2 regions of the Cellulosimicrobium sp. 22598 genome follow, and region 2 is predicted to be linked to the other one. Evidence: predicted binding sites of a transcription regulator. Region 2 holds the regulator's gene; the other holds the start of a gene.
What was found. The regulator HspR, encoded in region 2, represses chaperone genes until heat shock. The targets are predictions, from matches to a motif close to AAGTTGAGTCNNNNNGACTCAACTT.
Positions count from the first base shown of each region.

Region 1 (10,144 bases), on a different contig from region 2:
GGGACGACCGCTTGGCTAGCGGGATTCGGACACGACGGTGTCGCCCCTCCGGCGCGAACCCGGGGTCTCTCCTCAGGAGGGTCGGGTCGTGGGGAGCCAGCCCGGGCTCGCCAGCCGGAGGCGTCGGCGGGACCCGTCAGACGCGGGCGTCGAGCCAGTCGAGCACCTCGCGCAGGTAGGTCGACCTCGCGGGCTCGGGGGAGAGCGCGAGGTCGTGCGCGCCGCCCTCGACCGTGACGATCGTGACGTCGTCGCCCAGCCGCTCCGCACGCGACGCGATCTGCCCGACGTCGAGCACGCTGTCGGTCGTGAGCAGCGCGTCGTGCCAGCCCGACGCCGGGCCGCTGCGCGCGGACGCCAGCACGAGGACGGGGCAGTCGACGTGCAGACCGCGCGCCACGCGCGCGTGCCCGCGCCGCACCGCGCGCAGGAACCCCGCACGGACCGGGAAGCCCTCGATCGGCTTCCAGGTCAGGTCGAAGTCCCACTCGCCACCCGTGCTCGCGTGCAGCGCCTCGGCCCAGTGCGGGTCCAGGCCGCCCACCACCAGCCGCGGCGCGACCCGGCCGACCGCGTCGACCACCCACGTCACCGGGCCCCGGAACACCCACGGCTTGTTGAGGTCGAACCACGGGCTGTTGAGCACGAGCGCCGCGAGCCGGCCCGGGCGCGCGTCGGCCCACAGGCTCGCGACGAGCCCGCCCGTCGAGTGGCCCAGCACGACGAGCCGCTCGTGCCCCTCCGCGCGGATCGCGCGCGCGGCGGCGTCCAGGTCGCGGGCGTAGACGGCGAGGTCCGTGACGAAGTTGGGGTCGTCGTCGGGCCGGGACGGGGCGCCCGAGCCGCGCCCGATCGAGCGCCCGTAGCCGCGCAGGTCGAGCGCGTAGAACCGGTACCCGCGCGCCTCGACCGCCTCGGCGACGTGCGTCTGGAAGAAGTAGTCGATGAACCCGTGGACGTACAGCACCGCGGGCCGCTCTCCCGCGCCCGACGGCGGCTCCCCGCCCGCGGCGGGCCCCGCGCCCGGCGCGGTGGACGGGGCGGCCGGACGTGCGCCGTCGGCCCTGCGGACGAGCGTCGCCACCGCGCCGTCCGGCAGGTCGAGGTCCCGCGCGACCCAGTCCTCGCCCAGCACGTCCGTGCGCCACCCCGTCCCCGTCCCGGCCATCTCGTCCACCGTCTCCTCCTCGTCACCGGCTCGTCCGACCTGTCAGCGTCCCACCGCTCCCCCGGCCCGTCGAGCGCTGGCTCGGGACGGCGGCGAGGCGTGTCGGCGGCCCGGGACCCCGGGACGCGCGGCGCGCCGACGCCTCGCGGTGCGAGGTAGCGTGGCGCGCGTGACGAGCGAGATCATCGCCCGCGTCGACGACGGCGTCGGGCACCTCACCCTGGACCGGCCCCGCGCGCTCAACGCGCTCGGCGACACGATGCTCGGCGAGATCGCCGACGTGCTGGAGGAGTGGCGCGTCGACCCGACCGTGCGCGTCGTGCTGCTCGACGGCGCCGGCGACCGCGGCCTGTGCGCGGGCGGCGACGTCCGCGCGCTCCACGCGTCGATCGTGGCCGGGAAGCAGGCCGAGGCGCGCCGCTACTTCCGGCGCGAGTACGCGGTGGACGCGGCGCTCGCGGAGCTGCCCGTTCCCGTCGTGACGATCATGGACGGCATCACCATGGGCGGCGGGGTCGGCCTCGGCGCGCACGCCCCGGTGCGCGTCGTCACCGAGCGGTCGCGCGTCGCGATGCCGGAGACGCGGATCGGCTTCACGCCCGACGTCGGCGGGTCCTGGCTCCTGGCGCGCGCGCCCGGGCGGCTGGGGGAGATGCTCGCGCTCGGTGCCGTGACGATGGACGCCGCCGACGCGATCTTCGTCGGGCTCGCGGACCACTACGTGCCGAGCGAGCGGCTGCCCGTGCTCGCCGCCGACCTCGCCGCGCTCGCGAGCGCGGGGGTCGACCCGCTCGACGTCGAGGACGTGCGGGAGGTCGTGCGTCGCCACGCCCTGCCGGCGCCGGTCTCGCGACTCGTCACCCGACAGGCGGCGGTCGAGGCCGCGTACTCGGCGGACACCGTGCCCGAGATCCTGGCCCGCCTGCGCGCCGCAGCCCAGGACGGGGACGAGCAGTCCGGCGCCGAGGCCGACGAGCTCGAGCGGCTCTCCCCGACCGCGGTCACCGTGGCGCTCGCGGCCGTGCGCAGCGCGCGCGACCTCCCCGACCTGCGCGCGGCGCTGGAGCAGGAGTACGGTCTCGTCTCCTGGTTCGTCGACACGCAGCCCGACCTCGTCGAGGGCGTCCGCGCGCAGCTCGTCGACAAGGACCGCGACCCCTCGTGGCGCCCGGCGACGCTCGCCGAGGTCGACCCCGGGGTCGGCGCCGAGGCGCTCGCCTACGTCCCCGCCGAGCCCCTGTGGGACGACGCGCTCAGCCCGCGCCTCGCACGCCGCGCGGTCGAGGCCGTCGTCCGCCGGTTCAGCGAGGACGAGCCGACCGCCCAGGAGCTGGCGGAGGCGGCCGACGACCTCGTGGTCGAGCTCGTCCAGCGGCGCGACGACGGCGGCACGGTCGTGCACCTCGCGGACTCGTGCGGCGAGCACTTCCTCGACGGGTACTGGCCCGCGGTGCGGTTCGACGCCGTGGGCGACGTCGTCGAGGTCACCGTCGAGTCCTGACTCGCCGGCACGCACGCGCTCGCCGGAAGACGCCGAAGCGGCCACGCCCGGAAGGCGTGGCCGCTTCGGCCGGAGGTGGGCTCCCGAGGTCAGAAGACGAGCGTCTGCTGCCACTCGATCAGGTCGCCGATCTTCGCGACGAGGGTCTCGTCCTGGAGACCGTGCGCCTTCCCCTGGGCCTGCTTGAGGATGTGGATCGCGTCCGCGTGCGCGCCCGCGTCGGCGGCCGCCTCGGCCCGGTCGAGGTAGTCGCGCACGCCGGCGGAGAGCTTCTCCGCGCGGTTCGAGCCCGTCGAGAGCGACGTCACGATGCCGTCGACCTCCTTGAAGGTGACGCAGTCACCGCCGCCGCTCACCTTGCCGGCAGTCCACTCGATGCCCCCGGCGAGGTGCGCGAGGAACAGCGGGTCCGAGTAGGAGGAGTCGACGTGGCCGGCGCCCTCGTACCAGGACCGTCCGCCCTCGAAGTTCTGGCACCAGGCCAGGGGGTGGTCGTCGCCCATGGCGTCGCGGCCGGGGTTGTAGGTCGACTCGTCCAGCGTGATGAGGACGTGCACGTCCTCCCGCGGGTTGCTGGTGAAGTTGTACCACTCGTCGAACCTCGTCCACTCCGCGGGGAGCATCTCGGTCGACGGGTGGCCGGGGCTCTCGACCCGCATCGTGGCCGTCTGCTGGGCCGGGTGGCTCTTGAACCGCGCCGACCCGCCGCTGAGCTCGCTGTACCACGGCACCGCGTGCATGGTGTCGGTCGCGGCGTGCAGGCCGACGTACCCGCCGCCGTCGCGGATGTAGCCCTGCAGGGCCGCGAGCTCCGAGTCGTTCAGCAGCCGGGGACGAGCAGGGTCCTGGTTGTTGGTGCCGTCGACCGGCGAGGCGAAGAGGATCGTCGCGTACTGCGAGAGGTCCTCGGCGCTCGTGAACGGCGTCGAGTCGAGCGTCAGCTCGGGCTGCCGCGAGTCCCACACGTCGACCGTGAACCCGCGCTCCTCGCCGATGGCGATGACCGCCTCGGTCGTCTCGTCGATGTGCGAGTGACGGAAGCCGAGAGTCTCGCCGACGACGAGGACCTTGTACTCGTCGTCGGCCGCGCTCGCCGGGACCGCGGCGACCCCGACCGCGAGAGCGCTCGCTGCAGCGGTGAGGCCGGTGGCCAGGCGCCAGGCGTGATGCTTCATGGTGACTCCTCGTTGAGTGAACCGGTACGCCCCCCGACCGTCGGGCATCCAGGTGCCCGGCGGCTTCGAGCGACGGTATCCCGCCCCGTCCCTAAAAGGCAATACCGATAAACAAAATGCCGTCGGGTGGTGGGGACGAGGCTCGGGGACGCACGACGGCCCGCCCCGGTCTCGGGGCGGGCCGTCAAGGGTGGTGCTGCGGGCGGACCGGCGACGGGGGCCAGCGGGTGGTCAGCGACCGCTGGTCACCGACGGCTGGTCACCGACCACGCGCCGTCGGACGCGCATCCGTCACTCGGGCGGCGGGCGCAGGCGCGTCGCGTCGTCGATCTCGTCGTCCGGGCCGGCGGGGCTCACCGGGCCGTCCGGGCCCGGGGCGCCGGGCTGCGGCGGGAGCGGCTGGGTCGGCGCGGGCTGCTGGTACGGCGGCAGCGGCTGCGTCGCCCCCGGCGGGACGGGCGGCTGGGCGGGGAGCGGCGTCGTCGGCGACGACTGCGGGTGCGGCGTGCCGGGAGGGGCGTACGGAGCCGCGCCCGGGTAGCCCCCCTGCGGCTGCGGCGGGGCCGGCGGCTGGGTGCCGTACGGGCCCGGGGCCGGGGGCTGCGCCCCGTAGCCCTGCGGTGCCCCCGGCTGCCCGGGGTAGGCGCCCGGCTGCTGTCCCGGGTACTGACCCTGCTGGCCGGGGTAGCCGCCCTGCTGGCTCGGCTGCTGGGCGGGGTAGCCCTGCTGGCCCGGGTACTGGCCCTGGGGCTGACCGGGGTACTGACCGGGCTGACCGGCCGCGGGGTACGCGCCCGGCTGACCCGGCTGACCCGGGTAGCCGCCCTGCTGGAAGCCGGCCGCCTGGCCGTCCTGCGTGCCCGGCTTGGAGCGGAGCACCAGCCAGAGCACCAGGCCGATGATGCCGAGCAGCACGACGCCGCCGATCACGAACCACAGCCAGGCCAGGGAGCCCGAGTCCGAGGAGTCGCCCGCGCTCTCCCCGCCGTCGGGCGCAGTGGCGCCGTCGGAGTCGTCGGTGGCCTCCTCGGAGCCCTCGTCGCCCGTGCCGGCCGCGCCGCCCGCGACGGCCGAGCCGCGCGCCGTCATCTCGTTGACCTCGCCGACGACCGGCGTCCAGGTCACGGTGTTGCCGTCGACGGTGCCGTTGGACTCGGAGACCTCGCCGGGGAACGTGATGGCGACCTTGATGTCGAGGCTGTCCATCATCTGCCGCGTCATCTCGTCGCCGGCCGCGTCGCCGGTCTCGGGGTTGAACTCCTCGCCCGTCATGTCCATCGAGCCGCTCACGACGTACTCGTCGCCCTCGCGCGTCACGGAGATGGAGTCGGTGGCGCCGGTGTCGAGCTGGGAGATGGGCTGGTCGGCGTACGTGATCCTGGTGCCGGTGTAGCCGTCCTGCGCGTACGGCTCCTGCGTCGCGCCCTCGGGCAGGTCGGACTCCATCTCGGAGCCCATCTGGTCCCACATCTCCTGCGGGTCCATGTCCAGGGACTGGGCCATCTCGTCGGAGAACGCCATCACGACGCTGCCGTCGAACGTGTCGTCCTCGTTGAGGGTGATGGCCATGTCCATCCTCATGCACCCCGCGAGGAACAGTGCGAGGGTGGCGAAGAGGGCGCCGAGGCCGAGTCGTCTGCGCAAGGGTGAGGAGTTCACCGGCCCAGCATGTCGCGGATCGTCGCCCGAGGCGAGGGACGATGCCGATTTGAGACGGAATGCGGCCGAGAGTTCATCCACGTCGGACGACGGACCACCGGGAGGTCGGGCGCGAGGCTGACGATCGAAGTTGAGCGGAATACACTCAACTTCGGAGTCGTTCCACTGGTCAGACCATCTTTTCGAGCACCACACCGGAGCACCTATGGAAACGAAGTTCACCACGATGTCGCAGCAGGCGATCGGCGAGGCGATCCAGACCGCGTCGGCCGCCGGCAACCCGCAGCTCGAGCCCACGCACCTCCTCGCCGCGCTGCTCGCGCAGGAGGGCGGGGTCGCCGTCGGGCTCCTGGACGCCGTCGGCGCGGACAAGCAGGCCGTCGGGCAGAAGGTCCGGGCCGCGCTCGTCGCGCTGCCCACGGCGAGCGGGTCCGCCGTCGCGCAGCCGACGCCGTCGCGCGCCACGTCGACCGCGCTCGACAACGCCGCGAAGGAGGCGCAGGCGCTCGGCGACGAGTACGTCTCCACCGAGCACCTGCTGCTCGGCATCGCCGCGGGATCCTCGCAGGCCGCGACGATCCTGCAGCAGGCCGGCGCGACCGCCGACGCGCTGCGGTCGGCGCTGCCCGCGGTGCGCGGGAGCGCGCGCGTGACGAGCCCCAACCCCGAGGGAACCTACAAGGCGCTGGAGCAGTACGGCACCGACCTCACGGCCGCCGCCGCCGAGGGCAAGCTCGACCCCGTCATCGGGCGCGACTCGGAGATCCGGCGCGTCGTGCAGGTGCTCAGCCGCCGCACCAAGAACAACCCGGTGCTCATCGGCGAGCCCGGCGTCGGTAAGACCGCCGTCGTCGAGGGCCTCGCCCAGCGCATCGTCGCGGGTGACGTCCCGACGTCGCTCCAGGGCAAGCGCCTCGTGTCCCTCGACCTCGCGAGCATGGTCGCGGGCGCGAAGTACCGCGGCGAGTTCGAGGAGCGGCTCAAGGCCGTCCTGGAGGAGATCCGGTCCTCCGACGGCGAGGTCGTCACGTTCATCGACGAGCTGCACACGGTCGTCGGGGCGGGCGCGGGCGGCGAGGGCGCCATGGACGCGGGCAACATGCTCAAGCCCATGCTCGCGCGCGGCGAGCTGCGCCTCGTGGGCGCGACCACGCTCGACGAGTACCGCGAGTACATCGAGAAGGACCCGGCCCTGGAGCGCCGGTTCCAGCAGGTGTTCGTCGGCGAGCCCTCGGTCGAGGACACCGTCGCGATCCTGCGCGGCCTGAAGGAGCGGTACGAGGCGCACCACAAGGTGACGATCGCCGACTCGGCGCTCGTCGCCGCGGCGTCGCTCTCCGACCGGTACATCACCGGGCGCCAGCTCCCGGACAAGGCGATCGACCTCGTCGACGAGGCGGCGTCGCGCCTGCGCATGGAGCTCGACTCCTCGCCGATCGAGATCGACGAGTTGCAGCGCGCGGTCACGCGCCTGGAGATGGAGGAGGTCGTGCTGTCCGAGTCGACCGACCCCGCGTCGCTCGAGCGCCTCGAGAAGCTGCGCGCCGACCTCGCCGACCGGCGCGAGGAGCTCGCCGCGCTCACCGCGCGCTGGGAGGCCGAGAAGGCGGGCCACAACCGCGTGGGCGACCTGCGCGCCAAGCTCGACGAGCTGCGCGTCCAGGTCGAGCGCGCGATCCGCGAGGGCGACCTCGAGACCGCGGGCCGGCTCCAGTACGGCGAGATCCCGCAGCTCCAGCGCGAGCTCGACGCGGCCGAGGCCGAGGAGCAGGCGGACGACGCGTTCGCGGCGTCCGGGCCCGAGGCCGCCCCGATGATCGCCGACAAGGTCGGCGCGGACGAGATCGCGGAGGTCGTGTCCGCGTGGACGGGCATCCCCGCGGGCCGCATGCTCCAGGGCGAGAGCGAGAAGCTCCTGCACATGGAGGAGGTCATCGGGGAGCGCCTCATCGGCCAGCAGGCCGCCGTCCGCTCGGTGTCCGACGCCGTCCGGCGCTCGCGTGCGGGCGTCGCCGACCCGGACCGCCCCACGGGCTCGTTCCTCTTCCTCGGCCCGACGGGGGTCGGCAAGACGGAGCTCGCGAAGTCGCTCGCCGACTTCCTCTTCGACGACGAGCGCGCCATGGTGCGCATCGACATGTCGGAGTACTCCGAGAAGCACTCGGTCGCCCGGCTCGTCGGCGCGCCCCCGGGGTACGTGGGGTACGAGGAGGGCGGCCAGCTCACCGAGGCCGTGCGGCGCCGCCCCTACTCGGTCGTGCTGCTCGACGAGGTCGAGAAGGCGCACCCGGAGGTCTTCGACATCCTGCTGCAGGTGCTCGACGACGGCCGACTCACCGACGGCCAGGGCCGCACCGTGGACTTCCGCAACGTCATCCTCGTGCTCACGTCGAACCTCGGCTCGCAGTTCCTCGTCGACCCGATGCTCGACGACGCCGCGAAGCGCGAGGCCGTGATGAGCACGGTGCGGGCGAGCTTCAAGCCGGAGTTCCTCAACCGCCTCGACGACGTGATCGTGTTCGAGCCGCTCACGCTCGACGAGCTCGGCCGGATCGTCGACATCAGCGTCGCGCACCTCGCGAAGCGCCTCGCCGACCGGCGCATCACGCTCGACGTCACGACGGCGGCGCGCGAGTGGCTCGCGCTCGAGGGCTTCGACCCCGCGTACGGGGCGCGCCCGCTGCGCCGCCTCGTGCAGCGCGAGATCGGCGACCGCCTCGCGCGGCTGCTGCTCTCGGGCGACGTCGCCGACGGCGACGTGGTGCGCGTCGACCGCGACCCCGAGGCCGAGGGCCTGACCCTCGGCACGGAGATCCTCACGGCCTGAGCATCACGCAGAACCGCGGTCCGCCGAGGGAGAGCCCGACCAGGGTTCTCCCTCGCGGTGCCGGGGCCGGTGCTTCGCTGTCCGACGCCGGGCGGGCGGTGCGGTGCCGGGACATACTCTCTCCGTGCCGACCGACGAGACGACCAGCCCCGCACCCTCCTCCCCGCGGCAGCCCGACGACGCCCCGCGCCGTTCGGCCGTGATCGTCAACCCGAACCGTGTGGAGGGCCTGGACGCGCTGCGCGACCTCATCGTCGCGCGGCTCACCGAGGCGGGGTGGCCGGAGCCCGCGTGGCTCGAGACGACGGCCGAGGACCCGGGCACGGGGCAGGCGCGCCAGGCCGTCGAGGACGGCGCGGAGGTGGTGTTCGTCAGCGGCGGGGACGGGACCGTGCGGGCCGTCGTCGAGGGGCTGGCGGGGACCGACGCCGCGCTCGCGATCCTCCCGGGCGGCACGGGGAACCTCCTCGCGGTGAACCTCGGCGTCCCCACCGACGCCGAGGAGGGTCTGCGCCTCGTCCTCCGGGGCGGCCGGCGGACCATCGACGTCGGCGTCGCGGACGGGCAGACGTTCGCGATCATGGCGGGGATGGGGCTCGACGCGGCGATGATGCGCGACGCCCCGACGGCGCTCAAGGCCCGGGCGGGGTCGGTCGCGTACGTCTTCTCGGCGCTCAAGCACCTCGCCGACGACGAGATGCACGTCGAGGTGACGGTCGACGGGCGGACGCGGCGCCGTCGTGCGCGCACGGTCGTCGTCGGCAACGTGGGCCGTCTCCAGGCCGGCACCAACCTGCTCCCGGACGCGGAGCCGGACAACGGGCAGCTCGAGGTCGCGATCATCGCGCCGCGCAACCTCCAGCACTGGGTCCAGCTGCTGTGGGGCGTCGTGCGGGGCAAGAGCCGGGTGCCGAGCCGGGAGGTCGTGCGGGGCCGGGAGGTCTCCGTGGTCTCCGACCGGCCGCAGCCGCGCCAGCTCGACGGCGACGTGATCGAGCCGGCGGAGCGGCTCGACGTCAGCGTGCGACCGCAGGCGCTGCACGTGTGCGTGTACCGGCCCGAGGAGTCGGAGGACCTCGCGCAGGGCGCCCCCGGTCGTCGGTGATCCCGGTGCCCGCGGTCGCGGACCGCGGACGTCCCCGTCGCCGGACCGCGGGGTTCGGCAGGATGGGCGCATGAGCGCTCCCCGGCCCGGCCCCGAGTCCTGGTCCGCCTCCGCCCCGTCCGCCTACGGCTCACCCGCACCGGCCACCGGCGCGCGACGCTCGCCCCTCGCCGTCGTGGCCTTCGTCCTGGGGGTCGCGACCGTCCTGGTGGGTGCGGTCGTCACGCTGGCCTTCCCGTTCGTGCTCTCGTCGTCGGGCTACTCGCCGTCGTCGGTCGGCGTGCTCCAGCTCGTCAACGGCATCCTCACGGGCGTCCTCGCGCTGGCCGCGACGGTCACCGGCGCGGTCGCGCTCGTGCGGCGGCTGCCCGGCACGGCGCTCGCGTCCGCCGGCACGGCGCTCGGCGCGGCGGCGCTCCTGGGCGTCGTCCTCGGCCTCGTCCAAGGTGCTCTCTACCAGGTTCTCTGACCACCTCCGCCCGGCCTGGTCCCGGGCCGGGCTCGTGCGTCCCGCGGGCGCCGGGTGCGAGCCGGCGTGCGGTGCTGCACGGTGGGCCCATGAGCCCCCGACGACCGGCTCCCGAGCGCCCGGGCGCGCAGGAGTGGCTCCCGCGCGGGCGTGCCGCGAGGGACGTCGACGCCCTGGCCCGGGCAGCGCGGGACTGCCACGGGTGCGAGCTGTGGGCGGACGCCACGCAGGTCGTGTTCT
Region 1 is NZ_JBQEMZ010000020.1:49,950-60,093, forward strand. It holds gene ACTJIY_RS17985 (alpha/beta hydrolase) at 137-1,168, opposite strand; gene ACTJIY_RS17990 (enoyl-CoA hydratase/isomerase family protein) at 1,338-2,669, shown strand; gene ACTJIY_RS17995 (ThuA domain-containing protein) at 2,759-3,844, opposite strand; gene ACTJIY_RS18000 (LppM family (lipo)protein) at 4,136-5,413, opposite strand; gene clpB (ATP-dependent chaperone ClpB) at 5,709-8,330, shown strand; gene ACTJIY_RS18010 (diacylglycerol/lipid kinase family protein) at 8,455-9,435, shown strand; gene ACTJIY_RS18015 (hypothetical protein) at 9,506-9,904, shown strand; gene ACTJIY_RS18020 (UdgX family uracil-DNA binding protein) at 9,994-10,144, shown strand, end outside.
Region 1: clpB (ATP-dependent chaperone ClpB) is a predicted target of HspR. The motif match lies at 5,631-5,655, and genes of this name have one in related genera.

Region 2 (10,144 bases):
GAGGTCGTAGGACGTCGGGACCGCCGACAGCCGCAGCGGCGTGGCCCCGTTGACGAAGTTCTGCCAGTAGCCCGTGAGCAGGTGCTTCGGCAGGGCGCCGGTCTGGCAGCCGCTCGTCGAGCCCGTCACGGTGGCGGCCGGGGACTCGCCCGTCGCGTTGTAGGCGCGGACCGTGTAGGTGTGGCTCGAGCAGGCCGCGAGGCCGGTCAGCGTCGCGCTCGTCCCGGTGACGGTCGCCCGCAGGGCCGTCCCCTCGTAGACGCGGTACCCCGTGACGCTCCCGGTCGAGGCCGTCCAGGCGAGGCCGAGCGAGGTGTCGGCGGTCGTCGCGACGCGCAGCCCGGTGGGCGCGCCGGGGACGCCGGTCCCGCACCCGGCGGTCGTGACCGTGACGCTCCCGGAGCGGGGCGACTCGCCCGCCGTGTTGTAGGCCGCGACCGAGTACGTGTGCGGGGTGCACGCGGCGAGCCCGGACACGGTGGCCGACGTGCCCGTGGCCGTCGCCACGACCGTGCTGCCCTCGTAGACGCGGTAGCCCGTCACGGTGCCGGACGACGCGCCCCACGAGAGGGCGGCCGACGTCGAGGTGACCGTCCCGGCGACGGGGGTGCCCGGCGTGCCCGGGACGACGGGCGGCGGGCCGCCCGCGCCCTGGAGCGAGACGTCGTCCGCCTGGTAGGCGCCCGTGCCGTACCAGCCGTGCAGGTAGACCTGCGTCGTGCTGCCCGCGGCGGTGAACGTGACCGTGAGGCGGGTCCAGTCGGTCGCGCTCGGGGTCCAGGTCGAGGTGCCGCCGTCGACCCCGAGGTAGACGTAGCTGCCGCGCACCCAGGCGGAGAGGGTGTACTGGGTGCCGGCGACGGTCGGCACGGACTGCGTGCAGCGCGCGTTGTCGAGACCCGAGGGGGTCCCCTGCAGCGCCCTGGTCCCCGTGCGCACGGGGGTGGAGACGACGGCCCCGGACGAACCCGAGCAGGTCCAGGGGCTGAGCGTGCCCGACTCGAAGCCCCCGTTGACCAGCACCTCCTCGGCGGAGGCGGGGGCGGCGGTCAGGGCGACGCTGGTGACGAGGGCCACGGCCAGTGCCGCGGCGGCGGTGCGAAGTCTGTTCATGTCTGCTCCGTTGCAGGTCGAATCAAACTCTCAGGGAACTTAACGATGCACTCCTTATGAACCCGCACCGGGCGGCGGTTCGTCAAGGGCGGCGCGCGGTGGGGCGCCGAGACCTGGGGGACAATGGGTGGCAGCACTGCCTGCCAAGACGAGGAGTACTCCGTGCCCCAGGGAACTGTCCGATGGTTCGACGCCGACCGAGGGTTCGGCTTCATCGACCTCGGGAACGAGGCGGAGGACCTGTTCGTCCACGCGTCCGAGATCGTCGGCGACGACGGACCGAAGCAGCTCCGCGAGGGGCAGGCCGTCGAGTTCGAGGTGGGCGAGGGCGACCGCGGCCCGCAGGCGCGCCGCGTCCGTGTCACGGGTGACCGGGCTGTCGACGCACCCCTGGGCGTGCTCGGCACCGTCGCGTGGTACGAGCCGAGCAAGGGGTACGGCTTCGTGACGCCCGACGGCGGCAGCGCCGAGATCTTCCTCCACAGCTCCGCGATCGTCGGGGGCGGCGTGGTCTCGGAGGGGCAGCGGGTCGCGTTCCTCGTCGTCGAGGGGGAGAAGGGTCCGCAGGCCGACCACCTGCTGCCGCTCGGGGCGGAGGCCGCGCGTCCGGCGTCCGACGGCGCGGACGGCACCGTGTCCTGGTACGACGACGTCAAGGGCTTCGGATTCGTCGTCCCCGACGGCGGTGGCGACGACGTCTTCGTCCACGTCAGCGCGCTCGGCCACGGCCTGTCCGAGCTCGCCGAGGGCGCGCGCGTGACGTACGACGTCGTCGCGGGGGACAAGGGGCCCAACGCCCGCAACGTGCAGCTCGTGCGCGGCTCCGGCGGCGCGCGCCCGTCCGCCGACCGCGGTCGACCCGGCCGCGTGGACCGCTCCGGTCGCCCGAGCGGGTCCGGCAGGCCGGTGCGCGGGGGCGAGGGCACCGTCGCGCGCTACGACGCGGACCGTGGCTTCGGGTTCATCACGCCCGACGCCGGGGGCGAGGACCTGTTCGTGCACGTGTCGGTCGTCCGGGGCGACGAGGTCCTGGAGGAGGGCGACCGCGTCCGGTTCGCGGTGCGCCAGAGCGACCGGGGCCCGCAGGCCGACCGCGTCGAGCTGCTGTGAGCGCGGGTGGGGTCGGTGCCCGCGCGCCGACCCCACCCCGTCCGGCGGCCGGCGTCGGGCCTGACCGGCCCGAGCGGCCTCGTCGCGCGAGAGCCGTCGCCCGTCGTCGACGATATGCCCTGGAAGACCGCGGACGCCGTCCCTAGGGTCGTCGGATGAACGCCCAGGAGATCCGCGCGGCCTATCTCGAGTTCTTCGCCTCCCGGGGGCACGCCGTGATCGAGCGAGCGCCCCTGGTGCTCCGCGACGACCCGACGACGCTGTTCACGGGCGCCGGGATGCAGCCGCTGATGCCCTACCTGCTGGGCGTGCGGGAGCACGACGCGGGGCGTCTCCTGGTCGACTCGCAGCCGTGCGTGCGGGCGCAGGACATCGACGAGGTCGGGGACCGGCGGCACACGACGTTCTTCGAGATGCTGGGCAACTGGAGCCTGGGGTCTGCCGACGTGGAGCAGCAGATCCGGTGGTTCGCCGACTTCCTCGCGCAGGTCGGCGTCGACCTCGAGCGGCTGTACGTCACGTGCTTCCGAGGGGCGCCGGAGCACGGGATCCCGCGTGACGACGCGGCGGCTCGCGCCTGGGTCACGGTGTTCGCCGAGCACGGGATCGAGGCGCCGCTCGTGGACGTGGGTTCCCGCGCGGACGGCGACCGCGACGGGACGCGCGGCGGTCGCGTCTTCTTCTACGACGCCGAGGAGAACTGGTGGAGCCGGGGAGGCGGCCTGGAGGGCACGCCGGTGGGAGACCCGTGCGGGCCCGACTCGGAGGTCTTCTACGACCTCGGCCCCGAGCACCACGACCCGGCGGCCGGTGAGCCCCATCCCGCGAGCGACGGGGGCCGGTTCGTCGAGATCGGCAACCAGGTGTTCATGCGCTACCGCCGGACCACCGAGGGCTTCGTCCCCCTCGACGACCCGAGCATCGACTTCGGGGGCGGGCTCGAGCGCATCGCCGCGGCCGCCCTGGCGACCGCCGACGTGTTCGACGTGAGCCTCCTGCGCCCGCTGGTGGACCGGCTCGAGTCGCTCAGCGGTCGCGCGTACGAGGACGACCCGCGCCCGTTCCGCGTGATCGCCGACCACGTCCGGGCCGCGACGTTCCTCGCCGCCGACGGGGTGCGCCCGAGCAACAAGGCGCACGGGTACGTCCTGCGGCGGCTCGTCCGCCGGGCGGTCGTGCACGCCCTCCACCTCGGCCTGGACGAGCGGTTCGCCGACGACCTCGTCGCCGTCGTGGCCGAGACGTACGGCGACGGCTACCCGGGCCTGGTCGCGCAGCGCGAGGAGCTGAGCACGGTCCTGCGCGACGAGGAGTCGCGCTTCCGTCGCACGGTGCACCGCGGGCTCCGGGAGCTCGAGAAGCTCGGGGGCGCGACGGTCACCGGGGACGACCTGTTCGTGCTGGCGGACACCTGGGGCTTCCCCGTCGAGCTGTCGGTCGACGAGGTCCGGCGCCGTGGCATGGCCCTCGCCCCGGACTGGCGGGAGGGCTACGCGCTGCAGCGGGAGCGCCAGCGGGCGCGCTCGCGGGCGGCCGCGACGAGCGGGGAATAGTTCGCCCTGGGTGAAGGTTGAGCCTGATGGACTCAAGTTCTGGTGATCGGGCTTGCGCGCGAGTGCACCCGGTGCCTACCTTGAGTGAAGCAGACTCAACCCGGTGTGCCCGGGCGCGCGTGCGCCGTCGGGCACCCCATCCACAACGGAGGCAGCACACATGGCACGAGCAGTCGGGATCGACCTCGGCACCACCAACTCGGTGGTGGCCGTCCTCGAGGGCGGAGAGCCCACCGTCATCGCGAACGCCGAGGGGTCGCGCACGACGCCGTCGGTGGTCGCCTTCTCCAAGACCGGCGAGGTCCTCGTCGGCGAGGTCGCCAAGCGTCAGGCGGTCACGAACGTCGACCGCACCATCAGCTCGGTGAAGCGCCACATGGGCACCGACTGGTCGGTGGAGATCGACGACAAGAAGTACACCGCGCAGGAGATCTCCGCGCGCATCCTGGGCAAGCTCAAGCGCGACGCCGAGGAGTACCTGGGCGAGCCCGTCACGGACGCGGTCGTCACCGTCCCGGCGTACTTCAACGACGCCGAGCGCCAGGCGACCAAGGACGCCGGGCAGATCGCAGGCCTCAACGTGACCCGCATCGTCAACGAGCCCACCGCGGCCGCGCTCGCGTACGGGCTGGAGAAGGGCAAGGAGGACGAGCTCATCCTCGTCTTCGACCTGGGCGGCGGCACGTTCGACGTCTCGCTCCTCGAGGTCGGCAAGGACGAGGACGACTTCTCCACGATCCAGGTCCGCGCGACCTCGGGCGACAACCGCCTGGGTGGCGACGACTGGGACAACCGCATCGTCGAGCACCTCATCAAGCAGGTGAAGAACAGCTCGGGCGTCGACCTGTCCAAGGACAAGATCGCGCTCCAGCGTCTGCGCGAGGCCGCCGAGCAGGCGAAGAAGGAGCTCTCGTCCGCGACGAGCACCACCATCTCGATGCAGTACCTCTCGATGAGCGAGAACGGCCCCATCCACCTGGACGAGAAGCTCACGCGCGCCCAGTTCCAGCAGATGACGCAGGACCTCCTCGACCGGACGAAGGCCCCGTTCCACAAGGTCATCTCCGACGCGGGCGTCTCCGTCTCCGACATCGACCACGTCGTGCTCGTGGGTGGCTCCACCCGCATGCCCGCCGTGACGGACGTCGTCAAGGAGCTCACGGGCGGCAAGGAGCCCAACAAGGGCGTCAACCCGGACGAGGTCGTCGCCGTGGGCGCGGCCCTGCAGGCCGGCGTCATCTCCGGCGACCGCAAGGACGTCCTGCTCATCGACGTCACCCCGCTGTCCCTCGGCATCGAGACCAAGGGCGGCGTGATGACCAAGCTCATCGAGCGCAACACGGCCATCCCGACCAAGCGCAGCGAGATCTTCTCGACGGCCGAGGACAACCAGCCGTCGGTGCTCATCCAGGTGTTCCAGGGCGAGCGCGAGTTCGCGCGCGACAACAAGCCGCTCGGCACGTTCGAGCTGACCGGCATCGCGCCGGCCCCGCGCGGCGTGCCGCAGATCGAGGTCACCTTCGACATCGACGCGAACGGCATCGTCCACGTCGGCGCCAAGGACCGCGGCACCGGCAAGGAGCAGAAGATGACCATCACGGGCGGCTCGGCGCTGCCCAAGGAGGACATCGACCGCATGGTCAAGGAGGCCGAGGAGCACGCGGCCGAGGACAAGAAGCGTCGCGAGGAGGCGGAGACCCGCAACCAGGCCGAGGCGTTCGTCTACTCGACCGAGAAGCTCGTCTCCGAGAACAAGGAGAAGCTCCCGGCCGACGTCGTCACCGAGGTCGAGGCCGACATCGCGTCGGTGAAGTCCGCGCTCGAGGGCGAGGACGCCGACGCCGTGAAGACCGCGCACGAGAAGCTCGTCGCGTCCTCGCAGAAGATCGGCCAGGCGCTCTACGCCTCGGCCGAGCAGGAGCAGGCCGCCGGCAACCCCGGCGCCGCGCAGGACGACGCCACCGCGGCCGCGGGTGCGACGTCCGCTCCGGACGAGGACGTCGTCGACGCCGAGATCGTGGACGACGAGGACGACAAGAAGTGACGTCCCCCGAGGACCGGGGCCCCGAGGAGCAGGCCGGGCGCGAGCCCGGTCAGGGCCCCGAGGACAAGCCGTTCCAGTTCACCGACAAGCGCAAGGTCGACCCGGAGACCGGCCGCCCGCGCGCGGGCGCCGGCTCCGCCGGTGGCTCGGCCGGGGACGACGCGGAGACGGACCCGCTCGCGGGCCTCGACTTCGAGCCGTCCGACGAGGCCGAGGTCGACGCGGCCGTCCTGGCCGCCAAGGCCGAGGCCGCGGAGCACCTCGACGCGCTCCAGCGCGAGCGGGCGAGCTTCACGAACTACCGCAACCGGTCGCTGCGCGACCAGGAGGCCGCGCGCACGAAGGGGATCGAGGACGTGCTCACCGCCCTCCTCCCGGTCCTCGACGACATCGACCGCGCGCGGCAGCACGGCGAGCTGACGGGGCCGTTCGCGGCCATCTCCGACAAGCTCGACGCGTCGCTCGAGAAGTTCGGGATCGAGCGCTACGGCGCGGTCGGGGACGAGTTCGACCCCACCGTCCACGAGGCGCTCATGCACCAGCCCGACCCCGATGCCACCGCCACCACGGTGAACCTCGTCATCGAGCCGGGCTACCGGATCGGGGACCGTGTCGTGCGCGCCGCGCGCGTCTCGGTCGTCGGCCCCCAGTAGGCGGGACCACCGGCGTCCCCCGCGTGCCCGACGGCGCGGGCGCACCTCCCGCGCGGAGGTGCGCCCCGCCGTCGGGCACGCGAGGATCACGAGCAGCAGCATCGACAGCAGGCACGACACGAAGGACCAGGACCACGACCACCGACAGGAGGGAGGCGCCGTGACCGGACAGGACTGGATGGAGAAGGACTTCTACGCCGCGCTCGGCGTCCCCAAGGACGCCGACGACGCCACGATCAAGAAGGCCTACCGCAAGCTCGCGCGCAAGTACCACCCCGACCAGAACCAGGGTGACGCGGGCGCCGAGGCGAAGTTCAAGGAGATCGGCGAGGCGTACGCCGTGCTGTCGGACGCCAAGGAGCGCGAGCAGTACGACGCGATCCGGGCGATGGCCGGCGGCGGTGCCCGCTTCTCCGCGGGCCCCGGCGGCGCCGGGGGCGCCGGGTTCGAGGACGTGTTCGGCGGCATGTTCGGCGGCGGCGGCCCGGGCGGCACCCGGGTCCGCTACTCGACCGGCGGCCAGGGCGCGGGCGGCTTCGAGGACATCCTCGGCTCGATGTTCGGTGGCGCGGGAGCGCAGCAGTTCGGCGGCGGGCCCCGCCCGCGGGCCGGGGCGGACGTGGCCGCGGCCACGACCCTCCCGTTCCGCCAGGCGGTCGAGGGGTCCACCGTCACCTTCACGGTCGACGGTCGTAACGTCACCACCCGCATCCCGCCGGGCGTGCGCGACGGCCAGAAGATCCGGCTGCGCGGCAAGGGCCGCCCGGGCATGGCCGGCGGTCCCGACGGCGACCTCGTCGTCACCGTCCACGTCACCCCGCACCCGGTGTTCTCGCTCGACGGGAACAACCTGCGGGCGACCGTCCCGGTGACGTTCGCCGAGGCCGCGCTCGGGGCGACGATCAGCGTGCCCACGCTCGACGGCGCGTCGGTCAAGGTCAAGGTCCCGGCCGGGACGCCGTCCGGTCGCACGCTGCGCGTCAAGGGCCGCGGCGTGAAGACGGCGAAGGCGACCGGCGACCTGCTCGTCACCGTGCAGGTCGCGGTGCCGCAGAAGCTCTCGAAGGCGGCGCGCGAGGCGGTCGAGACGTTCGCGGCCGAGACGGACGGCCAGGACGTGCGGGCCGACCTGGTCCGCCAGGCCGCGGAGTAGGAGGGCCGTGATGGCCCACCGGAAGACTCAGAGCTTCTCGGTCGGCGAGGACTCACCACGGGGCGTCGGACGGGCTCCGGCGAGCGACGTCGACCAGGACGCGCCCGTCCTCGTCATCTCCCAGGCTGCGACGCTCGCGGGGATGCACCCGCAGACGCTGCGCCAGTACGACCGCCTCGGCCTCGTCGTGCCGCGCCGGACCGCGGGCCGCGGCCGGCGCTACTCGCTGCGCGACGTCGCGAAGCTGCTCGAGGTACAGCGGCTCAGCCACGACGAGGGCATCAACCTCGCGGGCATCCAGCGCATCCTCGCGCTCGAGTCGCAGGTCGAGCGGCTGGAGCGCCGCATCGAGGCGCTCTCCGCGCGGGTCGAGCCCGGCGGCCGGGTGTTCGCGGCGGCGGCGAGCGGCGACGTCGTCGTGGTGCCGCGCGGGCGCAGCGTGCGCCGCGGGGTCGAGGAGGCGCTGCGCGAGACGCTCGTCGAGCACGGCGAGGCACGCGCGCTCGTCATCTGGCGGCCCCGGCCCGACGACGCGGGGTCCTGACCTCGGCCGTTCCGCCCAGGTCTCAGCTCCGGCGCGCCTCGCGCGCGACGAGCGCCGCGGCGGCCGGGACGAGCGCGGCCTCCGAGGGGTCGAGGCCGGGGTCCGCGGCGCGGGTCCGCGCGGCGGCGTCGAGGTGCCGCAGGAGCGCCGGGTCGGCCAGGTGGAGGAACGCGTCCAGCAGGACCCGTGCGCCGGGCGCGAGCTCGTCGTCCTCGTCGGCGGCGACCTCCGCGAGGACGACGGCGGTCACGGCGAGGTCGAGTCCGGGCGGTCCGAGCCGGGCGTTCGTCCAGTGCAGGACGGCGGGGCCGTCGGCGGTGAGCACGACGTGCGCCGGGTGCAGGTCGAGGTGCACGACGCACGACCGCCCGGCGGCGGGCTCGTCGAGGGCCGCGGGCGACGGCGCGGTGAGCGCGGCGTACGCGGGTCCGCCCCGCGCCGGGGGCGGGACGGCGTGCAGCGCGTCGTGCAGCGCGACGAGGGTCCGGGCCGCCGCGGCGAGCGACGTCCGGCCGCCGAGGATCGACTGCAGGAGCGTCGGGCCCCGCAGGAGCTCCATGGTGAGGTCGCCGTCCGACGCGGCGTCGACGCGCGGGGCCGGGAAGCCCGCGGCGCGCACGTGCCGCATCACCTCCGCGGTGCCGACCGAGTCGGCCCCCGAGCGCGAGCGTCGCAGGACGCGGTCGGCGCCGACCGCGTACAGGTCGGCGTCGGCGCCCGAGAACAGCGGCGCGCCGAGCGAGGGGGCCATGAGAACGACGCTACGCCTCTCCTGCCCTCCTGACGAGGGCCGCGGCATCAGCCCTGGTCAGGCATTTCCGCAAGAATGCCGTGCGCTAATTGATGGATATTTCTGCATTTCTTAGCAAGGCCTTCCTTGCTATACACCGCAGAATTCCGGGAATACCGTGGACGTGGAAGCCCGGCCCGCCACGGGTCCTCGGAGAACAGGAGATCGCGATGAGCAGCCTCACGGAGATGCCCCAGGTCGTCGAGTGTTCCATCGACGGCTGCGGCTACAACCACGACCACGGGTGCCACGCCGGCGCGGTGACCATCGCCGGTCACGCGGGCGACGCCGAGTGCGCGACCTTCATCCCGCTGGGGACCAAGGGCGGCCTCGAGAAGGTGCTCGCGCACGTCGGGGCGTGCCAGCGCACCGAGTGCGTCCACAACTCCTCGCTCGAGTGCTCGGCCCCGTCGATCCGCGTGGGCGCCGGCGCGTCCGGCGAGGACAAGGCCGACTGCCTCACCTTCACCCCGCGCTGACGCGCGACCTCGACCTCCTCGGAGGCGGCCGGTCACCCACCGGCCGCAGACGCCCCCGGACGCCCCGTCCGCGCGCTCGCCCGCGCGGCCGGGGCGTCGTCGTGCCTCAGCGCTGGAGCGCGTCGAGCAGCTGGACGGCAGCGGCGTGGGTGCGGGGGAGCGGCTCGGCCCAGACGCGCGGCGGTCGCCGCAGGATCGCCGTGACGCCCAGCGCGAGCCCCGTGCGCTCGATGTTGTGGCGGAGCACGGTGCGCAGCGCGTCGTCGTCGGCGCCGCGCTCCCCGAGCACGACGAAGAGCCCGTTGCCGAGCGAGGCCATGGGGTGGCCGTCGCCGAACGTGTGGGTGAGCGCGCGACCCATCGCCGCCGACCGCGCGAAGCGCTGCCACCCGGTCAGGTGGTCGAGCGCGACGTCCACGACGAGCAGGCCGTGCGTCGCGGCGGCGTCGACCCCGGCGCGCTGGGCGACGCCGTACGTCTCCCGGAGCCGCTGGACCAGGTACTGGGACGTCGCGAGGCCGGACTCGGGGTCCATGACCTCGGGCGTCACGGGGGTCGCCTCGTAGCCGTCGGACCACCCGACCGCGACCGCGCGGAGCAGGTCGGTCCCCGGCTCGCGGTCGTGCGCCCGGTACAGGCACACCACGTCGTCGATGGCCTCGCCGATCCCGACCCCCGCCTCGGCCCGCACCCGGCCGAGCCGTT
Region 2 is NZ_JBQEMZ010000012.1:18,011-28,154, forward strand. It holds gene ACTJIY_RS13970 (fibronectin type III domain-containing protein) at 1-1,113, opposite strand, end outside; gene ACTJIY_RS13975 (cold-shock protein) at 1,276-2,223, shown strand; gene ACTJIY_RS13980 (alanine--tRNA ligase-related protein) at 2,379-3,776, shown strand; gene dnaK (molecular chaperone DnaK) at 3,937-5,820, shown strand; gene grpE (nucleotide exchange factor GrpE) at 5,817-6,473, shown strand; gene ACTJIY_RS13995 (DnaJ C-terminal domain-containing protein) at 6,634-7,626, shown strand; gene ACTJIY_RS14000 (heat shock protein transcriptional repressor HspR) at 7,769-8,170, shown strand; gene ACTJIY_RS14005 (phosphotransferase family protein) at 8,193-8,921, opposite strand; gene ACTJIY_RS14010 (DUF1540 domain-containing protein) at 9,131-9,439, shown strand; gene ACTJIY_RS14015 (hypothetical protein) at 9,546-10,144, opposite strand, start outside.